3 regions of the Burkholderia sola genome follow, and region 2 is predicted to be linked to each of the others. Evidence: riboswitches for the same ligand, from Rfam matches in the RefSeq annotation. Region 2 holds a riboswitch; each other region holds the start of a gene.
What was found. Region 2 has a riboswitch for cobalamin ahead of KR541_RS12720 (FecCD family ABC transporter permease). Riboswitches for the same ligand answer to the same signal wherever they lie in the genome.
Positions count from the first base shown of each region.

Region 1: linked by a shared signal. The riboswitch ahead of cobA (uroporphyrinogen-III C-methyltransferase) and the one ahead of KR541_RS12720 (FecCD family ABC transporter permease) in region 2 are both predicted to bind cobalamin.
Region 3: linked by a shared signal. The riboswitch ahead of KR541_RS26450 (TonB-dependent receptor domain-containing protein) and the one ahead of KR541_RS12720 (FecCD family ABC transporter permease) in region 2 are both predicted to bind cobalamin.

Region 1 is NZ_FR989675.1:1,821,707-1,828,450, reverse strand. Features, by position in the region: gene KR541_RS08340 (TonB-dependent receptor) at 1-1,932, shown strand, start outside; gene KR541_RS08335 (EAL domain-containing protein) at 2,026-3,522, opposite strand; cobalamin riboswitch at 3,820-4,056, shown strand; gene cobA (uroporphyrinogen-III C-methyltransferase) at 4,167-4,976, shown strand; gene KR541_RS08325 (cobalamin biosynthesis protein) at 4,973-5,350, shown strand; gene cobO (cob(I)yrinic acid a,c-diamide adenosyltransferase) at 5,385-5,987, shown strand; gene KR541_RS08315 (cobyrinic acid a,c-diamide synthase CobB) at 5,990-6,744, shown strand, end outside.
Region 2 is NZ_FR989675.1:2,757,494-2,768,457, reverse strand. Features, by position in the region: gene KR541_RS12755 (LysR family transcriptional regulator) at 1-71, shown strand, start outside; gene lgt (prolipoprotein diacylglyceryl transferase) at 161-1,057, shown strand; gene KR541_RS12745 (SIMPL domain-containing protein) at 1,202-1,942, opposite strand; gene KR541_RS12740 (EVE domain-containing protein) at 2,124-2,585, opposite strand; RNA gene ssrS (6S RNA) at 2,838-3,019, opposite strand; gene KR541_RS12730 (cell division protein ZapA) at 3,101-3,415, opposite strand; gene KR541_RS12725 (ATPase) at 3,412-3,762, opposite strand; cobalamin riboswitch at 3,917-4,165, shown strand; gene KR541_RS12720 (FecCD family ABC transporter permease) at 4,208-5,323, shown strand; gene KR541_RS12715 (ABC transporter ATP-binding protein) at 5,320-6,138, shown strand; gene cobT (nicotinate-nucleotide--dimethylbenzimidazole phosphoribosyltransferase) at 6,200-7,255, shown strand; gene KR541_RS12705 (adenosylcobinamide-GDP ribazoletransferase) at 7,269-8,021, shown strand; gene cobC (alpha-ribazole phosphatase) at 8,006-8,590, shown strand; gene KR541_RS12695 (cobalamin-binding protein) at 8,695-9,612, opposite strand; gene cobD (threonine-phosphate decarboxylase CobD) at 9,609-10,628, opposite strand; gene cbiB (adenosylcobinamide-phosphate synthase CbiB) at 10,621-10,964, opposite strand, start outside.
Region 3 is NZ_FR989676.1:2,228,698-2,235,441, forward strand. Features, by position in the region: gene KR541_RS26430 (LysE family translocator) at 1-226, shown strand, start outside; gene KR541_RS26435 (DUF6331 family protein) at 297-641, opposite strand; gene KR541_RS26440 (alpha/beta hydrolase) at 648-1,649, opposite strand; gene KR541_RS26445 (TetR/AcrR family transcriptional regulator) at 1,672-2,223, opposite strand; gene KR541_RS26450 (TonB-dependent receptor domain-containing protein) at 2,352-4,280, opposite strand; cobalamin riboswitch at 4,498-4,690, opposite strand; gene KR541_RS26455 (threo-3-hydroxy-L-aspartate ammonia-lyase) at 4,914-5,888, opposite strand; gene KR541_RS26460 (helix-turn-helix transcriptional regulator) at 5,941-6,579, opposite strand; gene KR541_RS26465 (YbaK/prolyl-tRNA synthetase associated domain-containing protein) at 6,576-6,744, opposite strand, start outside.

The DNA.
Region 1 (6,744 bases), 940 kb from region 2:
GTCCCGCAAACCATCGACAGCGTCGCAGTCGACGAAACGCTGTCCTACGGCGGCCGCACGCTGGCCGACGCGCTGGCCGGCGTGCCGGGCGTGTCCAATACGTCGGATACGCGCTTCGATTCGTTCCGCATTCGCGGCTTTTCCGCCGCGGGCGACCTGTTGCTCGACGGCATGCGCGACGATGCGCAATACGTGCGCAGTCTCGGCAACATCGAACGCGTCGAAGTGCTGAAGGGGCCGGCGGCGGCGCTGTACGGGCGCGGCAGCGGCGGCGGCGTCATCAACCGGATCACCAAGCAGCCGTTGCCGGAAAACTTCGGCCATCTGTCGGCGGCGACCGGCAGTGATGGACGGCTCGGCGCATCGGTCGATCTCAACCGGATGCTGTCGAGCGCATGGAGCGTGCGGCTCAATGCCGGACGCGAACACGCCGGCAGCTTCCGCGACCACGTCGACGGCACGCGCCAGACCATCGCGCCGTCGATCAAATGGCGGGACGCGCGGCGCAGCTGGCTGCTGCAGTTCGAATACGACGCGTACCGACGCGTGCCCGATCGCGGCATCCCGGCGCCGGTCGCCGCGCTCGACGCGGCCGGCAAACCCGTTGCGTACTCACTGCCGTCCGAGCGGCGCGCGACCTTCTTCGGCGCGGCGGGACGCGACACCATCCGCGACCAGAACATGAACTGGCGCTCGGTCTTCACGCACGCGCTCGGCGGCGACTGGGAACTGCGTCATACGCTGGGCGTGCTGGATTTGCGCAGCACCTTCGACAACACCTACGTCACGCAAAGCTACGTCACGAAGCCGCGCGACTACCGGCGCGTGCAACGGGCGCGCTACCTGCAGGACTTGACGCATCTCAACGTGCAGACCGGCGTCGAACTGGGCGGCAAGGTCGCGACCGGACCGGCGCTGCATCATCTGCTGTTCAGCATCGAATACGGCTGGCAGAAACGCAGCCCGACGCTCTGGCAGGCCGACGCGACGCCGGTCCCGATCAGCGGACCGGATCGTTTCGCTCTGGCCGGTTCGGCGCCGCGCCCGTATGCGATGAACCGCCATCGCGTGAGCGACTACGCGATCTTCGCGCAGGACCGCATCGACCTCGGTCGAGCGTGGAAGTTGCTCGGCGGCCTGCGCGGCGAACGTTTCGACGTCGATTCGACCAACGTGCTGAACGATCTGCATTCGCGGCGCACGACGACGGCATGGAGCCCGCGGCTCGGCGTCGTGTGGTCGCCGGTCCGCGCGCACAGCGTGTATGCGTCGTACAGCAAGAGCTTCGCGCCGGTCGGCGGCGACCTGATCGGCATCACGCCGGACGCGCGCGGCAACGCCAACGATCTCGGCCCGCAATACAACCGCCAATACGAGATCGGCGTGAAAAGCGACTGGCGCGGCGGCGCGCTCACCACGACCCTCGCACTGTTTCAGCTCGATCTGTACAACCGCCGCGTCGCCGACCCGGTGCGGCCGGGCTTTTTCGACCTCACCGGCCTCGAACGCAATCGCGGCCTGGAACTGGGCGTCGCCGGCCGGCTCACGGGCGACTGGTTCGTCCGCGGCGGCATCGGCTGGCAACACGCGCGGGTGGTCGACGCCGAGCCGAAGTACGCGGGCAAGCGGTCGGCGGGCGTGTCCGGGGCGAACGGCAGCCTGTTCGTCAGCCATGCGCCGCTGCGCGGATTTTTCGCCGAACTCGGGCTGGTGTACGAAGGTGCGCGTTACGCCGATCGCGACAACCTGCTCGAACTACCCGCCTACGTTCGCTGGGACGGCAAGGCCGGCTATCGCACGCGCGACTTCGAGGTCACGCTGGCGGCCGTCAACCTGACCGATCGCGACTATTACGCGAATGCGACGGGCCTCGCGCAGATCATGCCCGGTGCGCCACGCACGTTCACGCTGACGGCGGCGTACAAGTTCTGACCGCGCGGGCCGCGCCGACGCCCCGCGCAGCCGGCCCGCGGGGGACGGCGTCAAGACGAGCGGTCGTCGCGACCGGCGTTTCGGTCCGGATGCTCAGCCGGTTCGCGGCGACTGCTCCGCGATCGCTTCCTGCAGCGCTTGCACTGTATCGGGACGCCCGAAATACCAGCCCTGCGCGCCGATCGACAGCCCCGGGATGTCGAGCATCTGCGCCTGCTCACGGGTCTCGACGCCCTCAAAGACCACGCCGACCCCGAGCCGACGGGCAATCGCGAGGATCTCCGGAATGATCGAGGTGCCGTCATGCTGCGGCGCGGCTGGCAGAAGCGAACGGTCGACCTTGATGTAGTCGATCGGAAGATGCTGCAACAGGCTCAGGCTGGAGTAGCCCGTGCCGAAATCGTCCATGTAGACGGGATGCCCGAGATCGCGCAATTGCCGAAGCGCCGGCACAATTTCCGGCAGTTCCACGGTCGACCGTTCGGTCAGTTCGAAGCCGACATGCTTGCGCGACAATCCGGCCGGCCAGCAACGGTCCAGCGTCGCCATCAGGCTGCCGTCCCGCAGTTCGTCAGCGCTGACGTTGATGGTCACGCGAAAGTCCGGCTCGCTGTCGAACAGCAGGCGCATCTCCCGCAGGACCGTGCGCACGACGAAGGCCGTGACGTCGGCGATCATGCCGGCGCGTTCGGCGTCGGCAATGAATACGTCGGGTGCGGCTGGCCCGTCGATCCAGCGGATCAGCGCCTCGGCGGAGACGATCCGCGATGATGCGCCCAGCGCGACGATCGGCTGATAGCGCAGGACAAATTGCCCGTTTGCCAGCGCTCGACGTATCTGCGCGGGAAGCGCCGTCCACCGTCGGTGCAGCATCAGCGCCCCGAGCCCCAGACAGCAGCCCGCCGCGCCACCGGCGATCCCCAGCAGCCAGGCGACGTGCCGACTGGCGTTTGCCAGTGCTTGCGGTGTCACGACGACGATCGTGCACACCGGCACGCGGGCCGAGCAGAATGATTTGCCGTCCCGAAACCCCGGCACCTGGCTGGCATCGACGTACGCCGGGACGCCGCGCGCGTCGAGCCCGATGACGAGCGCGGTTGGGTGGCCTTTGAGCCCGATCACGTAGTGCAGACCTGACGGCGGCAGTACCCTGAACGCGTCCAGATCCATCAGCAGGTTCGCCCTCCTTCCCGCGACCACGAGCCCCAGCGTGTCAGGACTCGACAACAACGGCACGGTCCAGAAGGCCGACATCGCGTCGGTCAGCCGGAATGGCTGCCGCTTCGGAGAAAAGGGCCTGGGCAGCATGCCCAGCATCGTCGTGCAAAGCAGATCGGTGCCCGACAGGCGTCCGACGTCCTTGACGTACTTCGACTGCACGGAAGCCGATCGCAACAGGCGCAGGTCTCGCGGCGAGCAGTCCGCGTACGGGGAGGCATCCACGTCGGCAAGCGTCCTGGCCGCCGAATCGAACACAAGGTCGATCTGCTGCACGACTTGCGCCCCCAGCCCCGCAACCGATTGCGCCAGCACGGTCTTCGTAACAAGCGGCCAGGCTTTCAGCGCCAGTCCTGCCGAAACGACCAGCATGCCGATCGCGAGTGCATAACCGGCCCCACTGGAGGTTGTCCATCTGCGTACGTTCGCCATAGGCGCGGCACTTCGCGATGTAGTGGCCATCGCCCTGCAGGTCCGGCAGAGCGAGCCGATTTTGGTATGGGTCTCGTCAGCTTCGTGCGACTGGCAGCCCGAAGCCGGCGCCTTGCTTACGATGTCGACCAGATGATTGCACACCAATATTGCGGGTACGCAATGCTTCTTCCCCGGATTGAGTCCCGGACGGATGCGGGCGCGGTTCGCCGGCCTCGCGCCCGACGCACGCTGTGCTATCGTATGCGCCGCGTTCGGTGCTCGCATGCGCATTCCGCGCATGCAGTTAAACGGGAAACAGGAGGCGGACATCCGCCCGGCCTGTGCTGTCCCCGCAACGGTACGCCGCCCGCGCAACGCGCTTTCCCGCGCGTGCGCCCAGGCCGCCCGCGATGCCACTGCCCTTCGACGGGCGGGAAGGCTGCGGCCTGGCAAGCGGCCAGCCCGGATACCGGCCGACGCAAGGGGCGAGCGCGATGCTCGCCGAACGCCCGATCCGCGGGGAACGGATGGGGTGCGCATTCCACCCGCGTTCGCGCGGGTTTCGCCCGATCCGACATGCACTGCCTGCCCGCCGGCCGCCGATGCGCCGCCCGCCTTCCCTGTTCCACTGTTTCGACACGGTGCGCGCCGTGCCGCGCGCGATGAGCCGCGCGTGGCTGATCGGCGCCGGCCCCGGCGACGCCGACCTGCTGACGCTCAGGGCCGTGCGCGCGATCGGCGCGGCCGACGTGCTGCTCGTCGACGATCTCGTGAACCCCGAGGTGCTGCGCCATGCGCGCGCCGATGCGCTGATCGAGCACGTCGGCAAGCGTGGCGGCCATGCGTCGACGCCGCAGGCGGCGATCGTGGCCGCGATGCTCGCGCACCTGCGCGCGGGCCGCAGCGTCGCGCGGCTCAAGGGCGGCGATCCGTTCGTGTTCGGCCGCGGCGGCGAGGAGCTGATCGCGCTCGGTGCGGCGGGTTGTCCGGTGGAAGTCGTCAACGGGATCACCGCGGGCATCGCCGCGCCGGCCGCGCTCGGCATCCCGGTCACGCACCGCGGCGACGCGCAAGGCGTGATCTTCGTCACGGGCCACGGCGCGGGGGCCGACGAGCCCGACTGGCGCGCACTCGCGGCCACCCGCATGACGATCGTGGTCTACATGGGCATCCGCCGGCTCGACGCGATTGCCGCGGCGTTGCGCGACGGCGGGCTGCCAGCCGACACGCCGTGCGCGGCGATCGAGAACGCGACGCGCCCCGAACAGCGCCACGTCGTCGCGACGCTCGATACGCTCGTCGATCGCATCGCGGAAACCGGTATCGGCTCGCCGGCGATCGTCGTGATCGGCCGCGTCGCGGCGCTCGCCGACGATCCGGCGGTGCGTGCGGCGCTCGGCGGCCACGCATGATGCGCGTCGCGCTCGGTGTCGGTTTCCGCGCGGGCGTCACGGCCGCGCAACTCGATGCCGCGATCCGCGCCGCGCTCGCGTGCTACCCGGCCGCCGAACCCGCGCTCGTCGCGACGCTCGCCGACAAGGCGCGCGCCCGTGCGCTGCGCACGCTGTGCGCGCGCCGCGGCTGGCCGCTCGTCGCGTTCGACGCGGCGCAACTCGCGAGCCGCCCGGAACTGGCCGCGAGCGGTCCGTCCGGCGCCGCGCTCGCCCGCTTCGGCATCGCGGGCGTAGCCGAGCCGTGCGCGCAGCTCGCCGCGCCGCACGGCCGGCTGCTCGGCCCCAAATCCATCCGGGACGGCGTGACGGTCGCGCTCGCCGGCCCGCTTTGAACCCATTGTTTCGCTTTCGACAGGACGACTCCCGATGAAGACCGATTCCGAATCCCATCAGCGGATGGCCGAACGCCGCCGCGCCGGCCATGAAAAGAAACAGGCCGCCGCCACCCAGGAAAAGGGCCTGCTGATCGTCCACACCGGCAACGGCAAGGGCAAGAGCACGGCCGCGTTCGGGATGGCCGTGCGCGTGCTCGGCCACGGGATGCGGCTCGGTGTCGTGCAGTTCATCAAGGGCGCGCTGCATACGTCCGAGCGCGACTTCCTCGGCGCGGTCGCGGAGTGCGATTTCGTGACGATGGGCGACGGCTATACGTGGAACACGCAAAACCGCGACGCCGACATCGCGACCGCGCGCAAGGGCTGGGACGAGGCGCGCCGGATGATCGAAAGCGGCGATTACCGGATGGTGATCCTCGACGAGCTGAACACCGTGCTGAAGTACGAATACCTGCCGCTCGACGAAGTGCTCGCGACGCTCACGGCTCGACCGGAGTTGGTGCACGTCGTCGTCACCGGGCGGCACGCGCCCGATGCGCTGATCGATGCGGCCGATCTCGTCACCGAAATGCGGCTCGTCAAGCATCCGTACAAGGAGCAAGGCGTGAAGGCGCAGCGCGGCGTGGAGTTCTGAGCATGCCGGCCTGCCCCGCGCTGTTCGTCAGCGCGCCCGCGTCCGGACAGGGCAAGACGTCGGTGACGGCCGGCCTCGCGCGGTTGCACCGCCGGCTCGGCCGTCGCGTGCGCGTGTTCAAGACCGGGCCGGATTTTCTCGATCCGATGCTGCTCGAACGCGCGAGCGGCGCACCCGTGCATGCGCTCGATCTCGGGATGGTCGGCGAGGCCGGTTGCCGCGCGCTGCTCGCCGACGCCGCGCACGACGCGGACCTGATCCTGATCGAAGGCGTGATGGGGCTATTCGACGGCACGCCGAGCAGCGCCGATCTCGCGGCCGCGTTCGGCGTGCCGGTCGTCGCGGTGATTTCGGCGAAGGCGATGGCGCAAACGTTTGCGGCGATCGCGTTCGGGCTCGCGCGGTTCCGGCCCGAGGTGCCGTTTCACGGCGTGCTGGCGAACCGCGTCGGCTCGGCACGGCACGCGGAATTGCTGCAACAGGCGTTGCCCGACGACCTGCGCTGGCTCGGGCACGTGCCGGCCGATGCAGGCATCGCGTTGCCGGAGCGGCATCTCGGGCTGCATCAGCCGGCCGATATCGACGATCTCGATGCACGGCTCGAGCGCGCGGCCGATGTGCTCGCGCAAACCGCGCTTGTCGAGTTGCCGGCTGCCGTCACGTTCGCGGAACCGGACGTGGCCGCGCCGCTGCCGCGCGCGCTGGCCGGCAAGCGGATCGCGGTGGCGCGCGATGCGGCGTTTTCGTTCATCTATCC
Region 2 (10,964 bases):
GCACCGGCGACGTGAGCCCCGTGCTCGCCGGCTTCATCGACGTCGTGCGCGCGCAGGGTCCGGCCGCGTGACGTGAACGATGGCGCGCGGGCGCCGTCCAACGCGCGGTCCTGCACGTGTGCGACGGCCGTACCGTATTCGAAAACTTCTTCGCTAACCCATGATCATTCACCCGAATTTCGACCCCGTTGCGATCCATCTCGGGCCGCTGGCCGTGCGCTGGTACGGCCTCATGTATCTCGTCGGCTTCATCGCGGCGATCGTCGTCGGCCGGATCCGCCTGAAGCTGCCGTATGTCGCCGCGCAGGGCTGGACCGCGAAGGACATCGACGACATGATGTTCTACGGCGTGCTCGGCACCGTGCTCGGCGGCCGGCTCGGCTACGTGCTGTTCTACAAGGCCGATTTCTACTTCTCGCATCCGCTCGACGTGTTCAAGGTGTGGGAAGGCGGCATGTCGTTTCACGGCGGCTTCCTCGGCGTGACGCTCGCGATGATGCTGTTCGCGTGGCAGCGCAAGCGGCACTGGCTGCAGGTCACCGATTTCGTCGCGCCGATGGTGCCGTTGGGGCTGGCAGCGGGGCGGCTCGGCAATTTCATCAACGGCGAGCTGTGGGGCCGCGTGACCGATCCGACGGCGCCGTGGGCGATGCTGTTCCCGGGGGCGATGCGCGACGACGCGGCATGGCTGCCGAAACATCCGGCACTCGTCGAGAAGTGGCATCTCGCCGACGTGTTCATGCAATACCAGATGCTGCCGCGCCATCCTTCGCAGCTCTATGAAATCGCGCTCGAGGGCATCGCGCTGTTCTTCGTGCTGTTCCTGTTCGCGCGCAAGCCGCGGCCGATGGGCGCGATATCCGCGCTGTTCCTGATCGGTTATGGCCTCGCACGTTTCACGGTCGAGTTCGCGCGCGAGCCCGACGACTTCCTCGGCCTGCTCGCGCTCGGCCTGTCGATGGGGCAGTGGCTGTCGCTGCCGATGATCCTCGCGGGTATCGCGATGATGGTCTGGGCGTATCGCCGTCGCGCGGCGAACGCGAATGCGGCTGCTTGAAGTGGCTGCGTGAGGTCGCTGCATGACGCGGTATCGATGTACGCGCGATCGGCGTGCGCATCGGTTACCCGGATGCACATGAAAAACGCCGGCCCTCGGGCCGGCGTTTTCGTTTCCGACAACGGCGCGATGCGCGTTACTGCGTTACTTCATCTGCACGGAGCCGTTGACGGTGACCGACACGGTGGCCTTGCCGCCTTCGACCGCGATCGGCGCACTCATCTTCGCGCTGTCCATCGGCGCCGCGGCCATCGCCATCATGCGCGGGTACGGCTGCACGTTGCGGCCGCTGCCGACGTTCACGTCGCGGATCGTGTAGCTGTTGTAGCCGAACGCCTTCGCGGCTTCGTCCGCGCGGGCGCGGAACGACTTGATCGCTTCGGTCGTGAGCTTCTGCTCGGCCGTGCGCTGCGCTTCCGGCGACAGCGAGAACTCGACGTTCGCAACCTGCATCAGGTTCGACAACTGGCCTGCCAGCTTCGACGCCGCGGCGAAATCGCGCGATTCGAGCGCGACCTCGGTGCGGCCGCGCCATGCGGAGATCTTGCCGTCGCGATCGGTGCTCGGATACACGGAGAACGCGCCCGTGTGCGCGGTGACGCCCGACACGCCCTTCGCCTGCGACAGCGCCGCATCCGCGCGCTGGTTCAGCTGCGCGGTGAGGCTGCCCGGGTCCTTGGCCTGCTGCTCGTAGAACAGCGTGATGTGGATGATGTCCTGCGGCACGTCGGCGCTGGCCTGCGACGAAAGCGACAGCACGCCGGCCGGCTCGGGAAAGTGCGGGTTCGCCGTCTGGGCGTGCGCGGCGGGCGACGCGAGCGTCAGCGCGACGGGAACGGCGGCGGCGAGAGCGAGCGACAGCGCGAGTGCGGATTTCTTGGTCATTGTTGGACTCCTTGTGCGAGGGCGCGCACGCGGATCACGCGTGCGCGACGCGGGCGTACCGCGCGACGAAAAAAACGACGGCCGGCCGATCGGCCGACAGCGGTTGCTTAGGCTGCGCGAAAGCGCCGCGAGTTCCGTTGCGGCAGTGCGTACTGAACAGATTTGACCTTTTGGCCGGTGCCTACTTCATCAACTTTTCGGTGATGAACCGCCATTCCGCGCGCGTGACGGGCGTGATCGACAGCCGGTTGCCGCGGGCGAGCACGCGCATGTCGGCGAGCTCGTCGTGCTCGCGCAGCGCGGCGAGCGGCACGAGCGGCGACTTCTTCACGAAGCGCACGTCGACGAGCAGCCAGCGTGGCGCTTCCTGCGTCGATTTCGGGTCGTAATAGGGGCTTTTCGGATCGAACTGTGTGGGATCGGGGTAGGGCGTGGACGATACTTCGGCGAGGCCCGCGATGCCCGGCTCGGGGCAGCTCGAGTGATAGAACAGCACGCCGTCGCCGATCTTCATCGTGTCGCGCATGAAATTACGCGCTTGATAATTGCGCACGCCGGTCCACGGCAGCGAGCGCTGCGGTGCGTTGGCGAGATCGTCGATGCTTGCTTCGTCCGGTTCGGACTTCATCAGCCAATATTGCATGGATCGTAATCGACGCAGAAGGGGCATGAGGGTCTGTTTGCATGCGGAACGCGCACCCCAAACGAAAAATACAATTCACGGGAATGCCCGAAATCGCCCGCATGGCGGCGTCGCTCGTCACTTGTTTGGCTCGGCCAAACGGCGCTCCTCACTTCTTGCCCTGCGAGCGATTTCGGGCATTCGCATGCGCGTTCCGCATGCAAACAGCCCCTCAAAAAGGAAACGGCATCGGGAGTTCCCGATGCCGTTGGATAGGCCCCCGCCTTGGCCGCTAGGCCGGCATCCTGAACCTGAGGTTCAGAATTGGTCGCAGTTAGCAGCACTTCGGGTACATCAGACAGAGTGACGCGCGCGCCCGTGCTACAAATTTCCGCAACCGTGCACATGGCATTGGTTCAAGGAATATATGACCTTGGCGAACCAGGCAGGGAAGCTGACTGAACTGTGTTTCGATGCGCCAATTTGACCACCGTTGACCGTCGAGATCAAGCGGAATCGACGCATCGTTTCAAACGTTACTGCGTCTCGTGCTGTGCGAGCACCGCGCCGAGCTGTTCGTTCATCTGATGCATTGTACGACGGATTTCTTCCGCCGGAAATGCTTCGCCGTGCCGCACGCTCGTTTGCAGCCGCAGCAATTCCGATGCAAGCGACAGCGCCGCCATCACCGCGATGCGATCGGTGCCGCGCACCGAGCTGTTCGAGCGGATTTTCGACATTTCGGCATCGACGCGCGCGACCGCTTCGAGCAGCGCCGCTTCGGTCTCGGCCGAACAGGCGAGCCGATAGGGCTGACCGAGAATCGAGACTTCGATCTGCTTGGTGCTCATGCATGTTCTCCGTGGCTGGCCGCGTCATCGCCATCCGTGCGCGCCTGCGCATCGAGCAGGTCGAGCTGGTTGTCGGCTTGCTCCGCGCTCTTCGAGCGCGGCAGCTTTTCGAGAATCGCGTTCAGTTTCACCTGGGCGTCGTCGATCTTCGCCGACAGCGTGTCGCGCTCTGCCGCGAGCGCATTGCGTTCGTCGCGCAGCTGCGCGAGTTCCGCGCGGACCGTATCCGCTTCCGCGCGCAATTGCGCGACCTGCTCCTCGAGCGCGAGCCGTTCCGAGTGATAGCGCTTGTTCAGCGAAATCAGACGGCCAATATTTTGAGACAGGGTTTCGAGTTCGTTGAGCATTTGCTGCGTCCTCTAAAGACCCAGCATTTTAGCGCGGAATACCGCGCAATCCGACATCTGTAACGTTTCCAGTCGTAACACCCCTGCTTCTTGCCGCGAATAGGCATGTCCGACGCCGGTCCGGACGCTTCCTTGACGCTCGCGCGACCGGCTCCTAAACTGGCGCCGCCTCGGTGCTCGCGCGCAGGATGCGCGGTTAAACGGGAAGCAGGGGGCGGGCTCCGCGAGCGCGCCAACCTGCGCTGCCCCCGCAACGGTAAGCGGCCGCGTCGCGTGACGCAGGCCGGCTCGGGCGCGTTTCGCGTGCAGGTCGCACGCAGGCGCGGGCCACTGCGCGTCATCGCGCGGGAAGGCGAGCCGGACCGCCGCCAGCCCGGATACCGGCCGAGACGGGGAGCCCGCAAGGGCTCCATGACGCGCGGCCTGCGGGGAAGCGGGGCGCGCAATGCTTCACGGAACGTTCTTCGATGCCGACCCCAATCGTTCGCCACGCGCCCCTGTCGCGCCCGGCCGGCCACCGCAAGCGGATGCACCGCGCGTCGGGCGCGCGGCCGTGCGCCGCATGAGCGCCGCGCGCGCCACCGTCATCTGGGCCGCGCTGGCCGCCGTGGTCGCGCTGCTGTTCGTCGCGTCGCTGTCGATCGGCAGCGTGCCGATGTCGCCGTGGCAGGCGCTTGCGTCGCTCGTGCCGCACGGCGGCGATACCTTGTTTGCCGATATCGTCCGGACGCTGCGCCTGCCGCGCGCGCTCGCGGGTTTCGCGTGCGGCGCGCTGCTCGCGCTGGCCGGCGCGTTGTTGCAGGTGCTGCTGCGCAATCCGCTCGCGGAGCCGTACGTGCTGGGCGTGTCCGGCGGCGCGGCCGGCTTCGCGCTCGTCGCGATGATCGCGGGCGGCGCGTGGTGGCTCGTCGACGCATCCGCATTCGCCGGTTCGCTCGTCTCGGTCGCGCTCGTGCTCGGTCTCGCGAGGCGGGAGCTGTGGCGCGGCGAATCGCGCGACGCATCGCCGCGGCTGCTGCTCACGGGCGTCGTGATCGCGGCGGGATGGGGCGCGCTCGTCACGCTGTTGCTGTCGCTCGCGCCCGATGCACGGCTGCGCGGCATCATCTTCTGGCTGACCGGCGACCTGAACGGCGCGACGGCGCCGTGGTTCGCGTGGGGCGCGCTGTTGCTGAGCGCATGCGCCGCGCTGCCGGCCGCGCCGCAACTGAACGTGCTGCTGCGCGGCGACGCGACCGCGCAGGCGCTCGGCGTGCCGGTCGCGCGGCTGCGCGTGCGGATCTATCTCGTCGCGTCGCTGGCCGCCGCGGCCGCGGTCACGACGGCCGGTACGATCGGCTTCGTCGGCCTCGTCGTGCCGCACGCGTTGCGGCTCGCGTTCGGCAACGACCAGCGGATGCTGCTGCCGGCCGCGATGCTCGCGGGCGGTGGCGGCGTGATGGCGGCCGACCTGCTCGCGCGCACCGCGATCGCGCCCGCACAATTGCCGGTGGGCGTGATGACCGCGTTGATCGGCGTGCCCGTGTTCCTGTGGATGTTGCTGAGGAGGCCGATGCGATGACAGGCACCGCAGCACCGCACGCCGCTGCCGGCGACATGCGCTACATGGCCGTCGACCTGACGCTGAAGGCCGGCGCGCGCACGCTGCTCGACCGCTTCACGCACGCGTTCCGCCCCGGCGAGATCTGGTGCGTCGCCGGGCCGAACGGCGCGGGCAAGACGACGCTGCTCGCCACGCTCGCGGGACTGCAGCCGCCCGCCGGCGGACACGTCGAGATCGACGGTCGGCCGCTTGCCGCATGGCGTCCCGAGCAACTCGCGCAGCGCCGCGCGCTGATGCCGCAGCAACTGCACGATGCGTTCAGCGCGACCGTGTTCGACACGGTGCTGCTCAACCGCTTTCCATATCTCGGCGGCTGGGGTTGGGAGCGCGACGGCGACCGCGCGGCCGCGCGCGAGGCGCTCGCGACATTCGACCTGAACCCGCTCGCGTCGCGCGACGTGATGTCGCTGTCGGGCGGCGAGCGGCAGCGGGTCGCGCTGGCCGCGACGCTGTGCCAGGATGCGCCGCTGATGTTGCTGGACGAACCGCTCGCGCATCTCGACCTGCATCACCAGATCGACTGCCTGACCGCGCTGGCCGCCTGGCTCGCGGCGGGCCCGCGCACGGTGATGTTTTCGTGTCACGACCTGAATCTCGCGCGGCGTTTCGCGACGCATGCGCTGTTGCTCGACGGCCGCGGGCATGCGTGGGCCGGCCGCGTGCATGATGTGCTGACGCCCGAGCGCGCGAGCGACGCGTTCGGCTATCCGCTCGTGCTGATCCGCGAGAACGGCCGCGATGCGCTGTTGCCGGCGTGGCCCGCGCGACAATGATCTTTCCCGTTCCGAATTTTCCGATGCGCGGCGCATGCCGCGCCCACCATACGGCCCCTCGATGACCACTTCGACCCAATTCCCGCCCGCGATCGCGCCGCTAGACGACGCGCTGCGCACGCGCCTGCAGCATGTGATCGACCACAAGACCAAGCCGCCCGGCAGCCTCGGCCAGCTCGAGGCGCTCGCGCTGCAGATCGGCCTGATCCAGCGCACCGAGCGGCCGGTCGTGCAGCGTCCGGTGACGATCGTGTTCGCGGGCGACCACGGGATCGCGGCCGAGGGCGTCAGCCCTTATCCGCAGGCGGTGACCGCGCAGATGGTCGCGAACTTCCTCGCCGGCGGCGCGGCGATCAACGCGTTCTCGGGCGTCGCGCAGAGCACGCTCGAGATCGTCGATGCGGGCGTCGCGTCGCCGCTGCCGCTGTCGGACCGGCTGGTGTCGGTTCCGGTCGCGCGCGGCACGCGCAACTTCGCGGCGGAACCCGCGATGACGCGTGAAGAAGCGATGACGGCGCTGGCCGCGGGCGCGGCGCGCGTGCGCCTGCACGCGTCGCTCGGCACGAACGTGATCGGCTTCGGCGAGATGGGGATCGCGAATACGTCGTCGGCCGCGTGCCTGATGAGCCGCCTGCTCGACGTGCCGATCGACGCCTGCGTCGGCCGCGGCACGGGCCTTGACGATCAGGGCCTCGCGCACAAGCGTGCGGTGCTCGGTCGCGCGCTCGTCAAGCACTCGCATGCGATCGCGCCGCTCGACGTGCTCGCGACGTTCGGCGGCTTCGAGATCGCGATGATGACCGGCGCGTACCTCGCGGCCGCGAGCGAGCGGATGACGATCCTCGTCGACGGCTTCATCGCGACCGCCGCGCTGCTCGTCGCCGAGCGCATCGCGCCCGGCGTGCGCGACTACTGCGTGTTCTCGCATACGTCGCACGAGGCCGGCCACCGGCGCATGCTCGAGCATTTCGGCGCGAAGCCGCTGCTCGCGCTCGACCTGCGGCTCGGCGAAGGCACGGGCGCCGCGCTCGCGCTGCCGCTGGTGCGCGCGGCGGCCGCGTTCCTCAGCGAGATGGCGAGCTTCGAATCCGCCGGCGTCGACGATCGTGACGCCTGAGCGCGTGCGCGGCATGCGCGCCGAGCTGCGCTACTTCTTCGTCGCGCTCGGCTATTTCACGCGCGTACCCGTGCCGCGCTCGATCGGCTACGCGGCCGGCGATCTCGACCAGGCCGCGCGCTATTTCCCGCTCGTCGGCGCGTGCGTCGGCGCGTGGGGCGCGCTCGTCTATCTCGTCGCGCTGCGCGTGCTGCCGCCATCGATCGCGGTCGGGCTGTCGATGGCCGCGACGCTGCTCGCGACCGGCGCGTTCCACGAAGACGGCCTCGCCGACAGTTGCGATGCGTTCGGCGGCGGTTACACGCGCGACGACGTGCTGCGCATCATGCACGATTCGCGGATCGGCACGTTCGGCGCCGTTGCGCTCGTGATCGCACTCGGCCTGAAATGGCAGGCGCTGGCGTCGATGCTGCCGCTGCGCGCCGCATGGACGATGATCGCCGCGCACGCGGCGAGCCGCGCGATGGCCGTGAGCTTGCTGATGACGCTCGACTACGTGCGGCCCGAAGGCAAGGCGAAGCCGGTCGCGCAACGAATGGACGCACGTGCGGCGTGCGTCGCGGCGGTGTTCGGACTGCCGTGGCTGTTCTGGCCGGACTGGCGCATGGGCGTTGCCGCCTGCGTGGCGCTCGTGCTCGTGCGCGCGTGGGCGGCCCGCTATTTCGTGAAGCGGATCGGCGGTTATACGGGCGACTGTCTCGGCTTCGCGCAGCAACTGGGCGAACTGGCGATCTATCTGGTGGTGCTCGGATGGACGTCGTCCTGATCCGTCATCCGGCCGTCGGCATCGAGCCGGGCGTCTGCTATGGGCGCAGCGACGTGCCGCTCGCCGAATCGGCCGATGGCGGCGCGCAGGCCGTGCGCATGCATCTGGCGGAACTAAGTGCGCCGTCGCCCGAACAGGTGCGGACGAGCCCGCTGACGCGCTGCGCGTCGGTTGCCGAACGGCTCGCGCGGGCATTCGACGTACCGCTGCTGGGCGATGACGACTGGCAGGAAATGGATTTCGGCGCGTGGGAAATGCAGCGCTGGGACGATATCGATCGCGCGGCGCTCGATGCGTGGGCGGCCGACCTGATGCATGCGTGCGCGCACGGCGGAGAAAGCGTCGCGCGATTCGTCGCGCGGGTGGCGCGGCAGGCCGATGCGGTTGCGGCGTTCGACGGACCGCAATGGGTCGTCACGCATGCGGGCGTGATCCGCGCATTCGCGTCGCATGTGTTGCGCGTGCCGCTCGACACGTTGCTGTCGCGGCCGGTGCCGACGGGCGGGGCGGTGTGGCTGCGCAGGGAGGGCGCCGCGCGAACGTGGGAAGTCGTGCACTGGGATGCATAGGCGCACTTGCGTCTGCATGTGAACTGCGCTGCGCACGGAGCGATCTGTTTCGAGCACCGCACGCATCCGGCACCGGTGCACGATGCACCGCAACCCGCCGGAAATCAGCGCGCCGGCCGCCGCGCACGCGCGGCCTCCAGATCCTCGCACAGCGCGGCCGCACCCTGCGCGATCCGCGGCGCCGGCCGCGTCAGCAGATCGCCGTCGATTGCGAACAGGTTGTTGCGCGCCACGGCCGTCAGCGCGGGCCACGCGCGCCAGCGCGCGAGGCTCGGCAGCGGTTCGTTCGAGCGGGTCGCGCCGGCACTCGTCGTCACGATCGCTTCCGGATTCGCCGCGAGCACCGCCTCGTCGGTCACGGTCGGCGCAAGCGGCTTGAGCGACGCGAACACGTTGCGGCCGCCGCAAAGTTCGAATACTTCGTTGATCAGGTGCGTGCCGTTGAGCGTCGTCAGCGGGCGGTCCCACACCTGGAAGAACATCGCGACGGGCGGGCGTGCCGCGTAGCGTGCGCGCAGTGTCGCGATGTCCCGCGTAAAGGCGGCCGCGGCGGCATCGGCGGCCGGTTGCGTGCCGAGCAGCGTGCCGAGCCGGCGCAACGACGACGACACGTCGTCGAGATGCTTCGGTTCGCTGAAGAACAGCGGGATGTGCAGCGCGCGCAGCGCGTCGGTCTGCCGCTCGGCGTTGCCGTGCCGCCAGACGACGATCAGGTCGGGCTTCAGCGCGGCGATGCGTTCGAGATCGAGCGCCTTGTTGTCGCCGACGCGCGGCACCGCTTGCGCGGCGGCCGGATAGTCGCTGTACGTGACGGTGCCGACGAGCTTCGCACCGCCGCCGGCCGCGTAGACGAGCTCGGTCGCGTGCGGCGCGAGGCTGATCACGCGCTGCGCGGGCGCGGGCAGCGTGACCGTATTGCCGGCGTCGTCGCGGGTCGTGACGTTGGCGTGGACGAGCGGCGCGTGAGCGAGCGCGACCAGCAGCGCGGCTGGCGTCAGCCGACGGAACACGCGTGAACTCATGCGGAGGCCCGCTGCAGCAGCGGTGCGCAATGTGCGAGCGCATCGCCGAGGCGCCGCCATTCGGCTTCGCTGCCCGGCAGGCCGATGCGCACGCTCGACGGCGTCGGGAAGTACCGCGTCCAGATCCCGCGCGCCGCGAGCGCCGCATGCAGCGCCGCGGCGCGCGGATCGTCGGTCCAGCTGAACAGCGGCGTCGCGCGCACCGCGAAGCCGTGCGCGCGCAGCAACGCGGCCAGTCGTTCGCCGTCGGCCCCGAGCCGCTCGCGCGCGGCGGCCTGCCATGCGCGGTCGGCGAATGCCGCGGCGACCGCATGGCGTGCGGGGCCGCTGACGGTCCACGCGCCGAGCACGTCGCGCAGCGCGGCGATCAGCAAGGGATTCGCGAGCACGAAGCCCGCGCGGATCCCGGCCAGCCCGAAGAACTTGCCGACCGAGCGCAGCACGACGAGCCCTGGACGATCGACCTGCGGCGCGAGCGATGGCGTCGCGCCCGTATCGGCGAACGCTTCGTCGACGATCAACGCGCCGCCGCGTGCCGCCAGTTGCGCGTGCCAGCCGAGCAAGCGCGCGGTCGGCACGAATTCGGCGGTCGGATTATTCGGATTCCCGACGATGACGTGGCGCAGCGTCGCGGGCAGCGTATCCGCGCGGATGTCGAGCGCGACGACGCGATGGCCGTGGCGCGCGAACGCGGGCGCGTATTCGCCGTACGCGAGCGCCGCGACGCCTGCGTCGCCGGCCGACAGCAACGCCGGCAACGCGCGGATCGCGGCCTGGCTGCCGGCAACCGGTAGCACGTGCGCGGCGTCGGGCGCGTGGTAGTACCGCGCGGCGCAGGCCGCGAGGCCGTCGCCGTCGTCGGGCAGCCGGCGCCACGCGTCGGCCGGCACGGGCGGAACCGGGTAGCCGACCGGATTGATGCCGGTCGACAGGTCGAGCCACGCGTCGTACGGAATGCCGTGGCGGCGGGCGGCTTCGTGCAGGTTGCCGCCGTGCGCGATGGATGAATCAGACATGATGGGAGGCCATGACGAGTGCGCCGCTCGCGACCAGCAGCGCGAGCCACAGCGCGAGCGTGCGCGTGACGAGCGACAGCGCGGCGACGATGTGAAGGGCGGTGGCCGTGGCGCCGGTGCCGAGCGCCGGCCGATCCTCGATCTCGCCGTGATAGACGGCCGGGCCGCCGAGCTGCACGTTCAGGCTGCCGGCGCCCGCGGCCATCACGGGGCCCGCGTTCGGGCTGTCCCAGTGGCGCGCCTGCGTGCGCCAGCAGCGCCACGCGGCGGCCGTGTCGCCGAGCAGCGCGTAGCTCGCGGCGGTGAGGCGCGCGGGAATCCAGTTCAGCGCATCGT
Region 3 (6,744 bases), on a different replicon from region 2:
GTTGCCGGGGGCGCGGGAAGGCGCGATGTGGGCGACCGTCGCGTGGATGGTGGCCGGGGTGTTCGTCGGCTCGGCCACGTGGTGGCTGTGCCTGAGCAGCGCGACCGCCGCGCTGCGCGCGAAGCTGTCGTTCGCGTTCATGCACGGGCTGTCGCGCATGTCGGCAGCGGTCGTCGCGGTATTCGGCGCGATCCAGCTGGTCGCGGGCGTACGTGGCTTGATCTAGGCGCGCGGGGCAGCGCGGGTCGAGCGGATCGCGTCGACCGTCGTCCGGATATGGGCGAGCAGCTCGAGCATCACCGTTTTCCGGAAGTACTGGTTGATCGCATGCTGACGACGATATCGGACGGCAGCGCCTCGATCGCGTGCCGAACCGACAGCAGATCGTCGACGAGCCGTGTCAATGCGTCGGGTTCCCATGTGTCGAGCGCAACGGCGATGTCGTCCGGCCAGAGGCCGAGCGCATCGATGCCGCAGCATCCGGCGACACAGTGGATCTCCAGCGCGTCGATCAACGGCATGACGGCCGCCAGATGCGGATCGACGTCGATCGCCTGCGCGTGGCCGCCGGCAAGATCGCCGCAGGCGATCCAGCGATCCGGGCCGATGCCGATGTCGTTCTTGTGTGCGTTGCCGTTCATTTTCGCTCAATTCGATGCGTGCAAATGCAAGTGCGCATGCACGAAGCGCGCGATTTCCTGGCTCAGCTCGATATCCTCCGGCGCGCCCATGAACCCGCCGTGCGGCATCCCTTCGAATATGTGCAGTTCGGTCGGCACCTGTGCGCGGCGCAACGCGCGATGCAGCCGCACGGCGTTCGACAGGAACAGGTCGCGCGTGCCGCTCTGGATGAAGGTCGGCGGGAAGCCGGCCGCGAAATCGCCGAACAGCGGCGACAGATACGGATGGGCGAGATCGGCGCCGTTCGCGTAGAGCAGGTTGTTCGCCATCAGCGGCGCCGGCAGCACGACATCGACGAGCCGGTTGGTTTCGAAGCTGTCGCCGGATTCGGTCAGGTCGGCTTCCGGCGACAGCAGCACCAGCGCGGCCGGCAGCGGCAGGCCCTCGTCGCGGGCGCGCAGCACCATCGCGGCCGCGAGATTGCCGCCGGCCGAACGGCCGCCGATGACGACGTTTTCCGGTGCGTAATGCTTCAGCACGTAGGCATAGGTTGCGACGCAGTCGTCGAGCGCGGCGGGATACGGATGCTCGGGCGGCATCCGGTAGTCGACGCCGTAGCATCGAATGCCGAGCCGGTCGGCCTGCATTTGCGCGCCGGCACGGCACGCGGCGCCGCCGCCGACGATCAGCGCACCGCCGTGCAGGTCGATGATTGCGCATGCGCCGGACGGCACCGCTTCGGGTGTCGCGACGTGCACGTCCGCAGCGCCGACCCGGATCGTCTCGACGCCCGAACGCAACGAGCCGGCGAACTGCGCGACAGCGGTCGCGTAATGCGCGTCGGCGCTGGCCTTCACGCGCATCCATGCGTCGATGTCGTCGACGGCCGGCATCGCGTGCAGCGCGTTCAGCGGCACGCCGTCGTCGCCGGTCAGGCGTTGCAGCGCGGCGCGCGCTTCATCGCTGATCGAGGTCGGGAAGGGAACGACACGGCTCGGCAGCACGACGCCGTCGGGTTTGTCTTTCATCGCTTGGGTTCCGTTCGGGGCGTCATGCGGGCGAAGGCCAGTGGCGCAGCATCGCGTCGAGCGCATCGAGGCTGCGCGACCACGACGCGTCGGCATCCGGTGCGCTGTGCGAGAAGCCGCCGGCGTTTTCGAGCGTCACGTAGCCCATGAAGAAGCCGCCGAGCAGGCGGATCGCATGCGCGTGCTCGGCATCCGGCAGGTCGTAGCTGCGCAGCACCGCCGACGTCATCCTGACGAGCTGCCCGCCCGCGCTCGCGGCGGCGCGCTCGGCGCTCACCGGATGGCGCGCGGCGGCGAAGCGGCCCGGATGCGCCCGTGCGTAGTCGCGATAGACGTTCGCGAGCGCGGCCAGCGCGTCCTTGCCGGTGCGGCCGGCAAGCGCGTCGGCGGCGCGATCGGCCAGTTCCTGCAGCGCGAACAGCGCGATGCGGCTCTTGAGATCGTCGAAGCTCGGGATATGGGAATACAGGCTCGCCAGCTTCACGTCGAAATGCCGCGCGAGCGCCGCGCCGGTGAGCTGCTCGAAACCGGCTTCATCGGCGAGTTGCGCGCCGGCTTCGACGAGTTTGTCCACGGTAAGGCCGGCACGCGCCATGACGAATGCTACGAAGATTAGTCAAAAACCTAATTCTATTAGCTTTCGTCGCGATGTCAATTTCATGCGCGTGCCGGCGTGGCGCGTTGCGCCGATGCGTGGGGCCGTCAGAACGTATAACTGACCTTGCCGAACGCGGTACGCCCGAGCGTGTTGTAACCGTACGCGGTCATGTACTGCCGGTCGAACAGGTTCGACAGCGATGCCGACACCGTCAGGTGCGAATTGATCCGGTACGACGCGCGCAGGTTTACCGTCAGGTACGACGCCAGATACTGCCGGTTGGCCGGATCGTCGAACGTCGAGCCGCCGTACAGCAGCGACGCGCCCGTGCTCAGCGCATGCAGCTTCAGTTCGTCCCACGTGTGATCGACGTTCAGGCTGACCGTTTGCCGCGGCCGGCGGCTCAGCCACGTCCGGTTCGTTTCGTCCTGCGGATTCAGGATGCCGACCGCGACGCTGATCGGCGTCGAGCGGCCGATCGTGCCCTTGTACGACAGGTCGATGCCGCGAATATGCGAGCGGCCGATGTTCATCGGCGAGAACGTCGCCGGGTTGTACGCGATCAGGTTGTTGACGCGCGTGTCGTAGATCGCTGCGGTGAACGTGCCGTACGCGGTGTTCGCGTCGAGCGCGGCCTCGACCGACGTGCTGCGTTCCGGGCTGAGGTTCGGGTTGCCGTAGCCGGGGTAGTACAGGTCGTTGAACGTCGGCAGCCGGAACGCGTTGCCGTACGACATGCGCGCCGTGTAGACCGGCGTGATCGCCCACGACAGTGCGGCGTTGCCGGTGTTCACCGCTTGCCCGGCGATGATCTCGTGACGGCCGGCGACGAACATCGTTACGCTGCCGAGCGTCGCCGATTGGTGCAGCGAGAACGCGGAATCGTTGCGCGTCGGCACGCCGCCGGGAATGTCGACCGGCAGGAACGCCTGTTCGCGGGTGAAGTCGTACGCGAGCTTCGATTCGCCCGACAACGGCAGGCCGAACAGGTGGAATCGGTGCTCCTGATGAGTCAGCGACGTCGACGTGCTGATCCGCTGCGAATTGATCTGGTCGGTCGCGAGGGCCGGGTCGTCCGCGTAGATGAACTGGCGGTCGTTCGCATAGCCGAACGACTGGTCGAACTGCGTATCGGGCGTGATGTCGAGATGGAACGCAACGCCCGTCGTCAACTGGTGGTCGAGCTCGCGATTCGCGTAGCCGCTGTTGTCGTAGGACAGATCGGAGCGGTGATACAGCGCGAACGTCGAGATCGACCAGTTGTCGCGCGCATAGCCGAGCCGCGCGTCGAGATCCTGCGCGTGATACGGATTGCGGCCGTCTTCGTGGCCGTAGAAGAACGGCCGCGTCGCATCGATGCCGGCCGTGTTGTAGTCGTGCAGCCCGAGCGAATAGGTGAGGCCGCCGAGCGCGGCCAGCGGCCCGGTCGACGGCACCGTTCCCGACGTGCGGAACTGCGTGTCGAACGTCTTGTTCGAGCCGCCGCCGGCCGACACGGTGGTCCGGTTCGGCTGGTTGGCGGCGCGGCGCGTGAAGAGTTGCACGACGCCGCCCATCGCGTTGTTGCCGAACGACGCGGCGGCCGGGCCGGAGATCACCTCGACGCGCTCGAACGCTTCGGTCGGCAGGTCGGCCCACGGCGCGATTCCGGTGGTCGGCGAGCCGATCCGGATGCCGTCGATGAACACGGCGACCTGACTCGCCGACGAGCCGCGGATGCTGACCGACGCGGACGAGCCGGGCCCGCCGTTCTGCGCGACGGTCACGCCCGGCAGCGTCGCGAGCGCCTGCGTGATGCTCGGGTCGGCGGGCGACAGCCGGTCGAGGTCCTCGCGCGTGAGCACCTGGGTCGACGCATAGCGTCGGTCGAACGATTCGGGCAGGTGCCGCGTGTCGGTCACGCTGATCGTCGGCAGGTCCGCGCCGGGCGCGGGCGCGGCGGGCTGCGCGAGCGCCGTTTCGCCGGCCGCGTGGGCGAGCGGGGAAAGCAGCGCGGTGGCGGCGGACGTGGCGAGCAGGTGACGAATGTTCATGAGGCGGCGGGACGAGGCGTGTGACGTGTACGGCGATCGCGGGCGGAGGGCGGGCAGGTGGCGCATGCCGACGGCGCGTCGGTGCGACGCTTCGGGTCGGGAAGCGGATTCGGGAACGATGGACATCTGACGGATCCTGAGGTCGGGTCGTCCATGCAACGGGCGACCGCCGGGGGCGGTGCCGCGCGCATCGGGACACCCCGCCCGGTGCGGCTGCGTGGACCTCGGGTCGATGGCAGGTCTCCTGGCTCGCGGGTCCTCATCCGTGCAGGCCTTCCCGGTTTCCCAGTGGCATGCGGTGGCACGGATTCGCCGCTCACAGTTGCGGGGGCAGCCGCAGATTCGGGGCGTTGCCCCTGCTGCGTTCCCTTTTGATCCCGTCTCCGGGAACCATCAGCGCGCAAGGGTAATGGCGGGCGGTCAGGGACGTCAATCGTCCGGCCGCGCGCGGGTGCGAAAAAACGTCATTGCCCGGCGGCGGCTTTCCGAATCCTTTCGTTCGAGGGGCGCGGGCCGTGTTTCAGGTCTGAAGAAACGGCCGGATTCGAACGCGTCCGGTCGCGCCGGAACCGGCGGCCGTCGTTCCGAAGGCCGACGGCCGGCGCGTGTCGTTATCGATGCGTGCCGCGACGCTCAGGCCGGTGCCGACACCAGCGCGCAGAAGTTCTCGAGATCGACGTTGCCGCCGCTGATCACCACGCCGACGCGCTTGCCCTGCAGCGCATCCTTCATTCGGCGCACGGCGGCGAACGACAGGCAGCCGGTCGGCTCGACGACGAGCTTCATACGCGTGGCGAAGAAGCGCATGCAGTCGACGAGTTCCGCGTCCGTCGCGGTGAGGATGTCGTCGACGTCGCGACGCAGGATCGGGAACGTGAGGTTGCCGAGGTGCTGCGTCTGCGCACCGTCGGCGATCGTGCGCGGGGTGTCGATGTGCACGATCGTGCCGGACCGGAACGATTGCTGTGCATCGTTGCCGGCTTCGGGCTCGACGCCGTACAGCTTCGCGTGCGGCGACAGCGCACGGGTGGCGAGCGCGGTGCCCGACAGCAGCCCGCCGCCGCCGAGCGGCGTGAACACCGCGTCGAGCGGGCCGACTTCGTCGAACAGTTCCTTGGCCGCGGTGCCCTGGCCGGCGATCACGTCCGGGTGATCGTAGGGCGGCACCAGCGTGAGCCCGTGCTTCTCGGCGAGATCGCGCCCGATCTGCTCGCGATCCTCGGTGTAGCGATCGTAGGTCACGACGTTGCCGCCGTAGCCGCGCGTCGCGGCCATCTTCGCGGCCGGCGCGTCCTGCGGCATCACGATCGTCGCGGGAATGCCGAGCATGCGCGCCGACAGCGCGATCGCCTGCGCATGGTTGCCCGACGAGAACGCGACGACGCCGTGGCGCCGCTGTTCCGCGTTGAAGCGCGACAGCGCGTTGAACGCGCCGCGGAACTTGAAGGCGCCCATGCGCTGCAGGTTCTCGCACTTGAAGAACACCTGCGCGCCGAGCGCGTCGTCGATCGTCCGCGACGTCATCACCGGCGTGCGGTGCGCGTGGCCTTCGAGCCGGGTCGCGGCGGCGGCGACGTCGCCGTACGTGGGGAGAGCGGGAGAGTTCATGGTTGCTGGAGGATTGAAAAGTCAGTCGACTGGAATGCGGGGGCGCACCGGGTCACTTCGCATCGTTGTAGACGGTGGCGCGCGACACGCCGAGATGCTGCGACACGATCTCCATCGCGCGGCGCACCTCGAGGAAGCCGTCGGCCTTCAGCGTCTGCATCAGCTCGCGGCGCTGGTCGGTCTTCAACTCGCGCGGCGTCGTCGCAAGGCGCGTCGCGAAGGCGTCGATGCGCTGCCGGATCGCGTCCGCGCCGGCCGGGTCGAGCGTGTCGACGACGGCTTCGCCGTCCGTGCGGCAGAACTGGTTCAGCATGCCCTGGAAGCCGCGGAACAACGTGACGTCGGCATTCAGGCACAGCGCGGCCACATAGCGCCCGGTCGAATCCTTGATGCCGATCGACGTGCTTTTCGCGGTGCGGCCGTCGGCGAAGCGGTTCGGGTAGTTCGCGAGCACCTGCGGGAAATCGTCGTCGGCGATGCGCGCGAGGCCGAGTTCGGTCGCGGGATCGCCGACCGCGCGTCCGGACAGGTTGTTGTGGATCGCGAGGATCGCGTGCTCCGGCGTGCGCAGGTCGTGCACGACGACCTCGGTGAACGGCGCGAACATCTCGCCGAGTCCTTCGGCGATGCGCTGCACCTGTTCGATCAGCGATGCCTGCTCCGACAGCAGCGGTTTGCGGGTTGTACTCATGCGTGATCCTGGTGTGTCGGGGTGTCCGTCGTTTCCGGCCGCGTGATGTCGGCCAGCAGCGGGCGCGCGATCCGGACGTAGTCGGTCGCGTCGAGCACGACCGAGCGATCGAGGCGGCCCGCGTTGAACGCGATCTCGGCGTTGCGCTCGACCAGCGCGGGATCG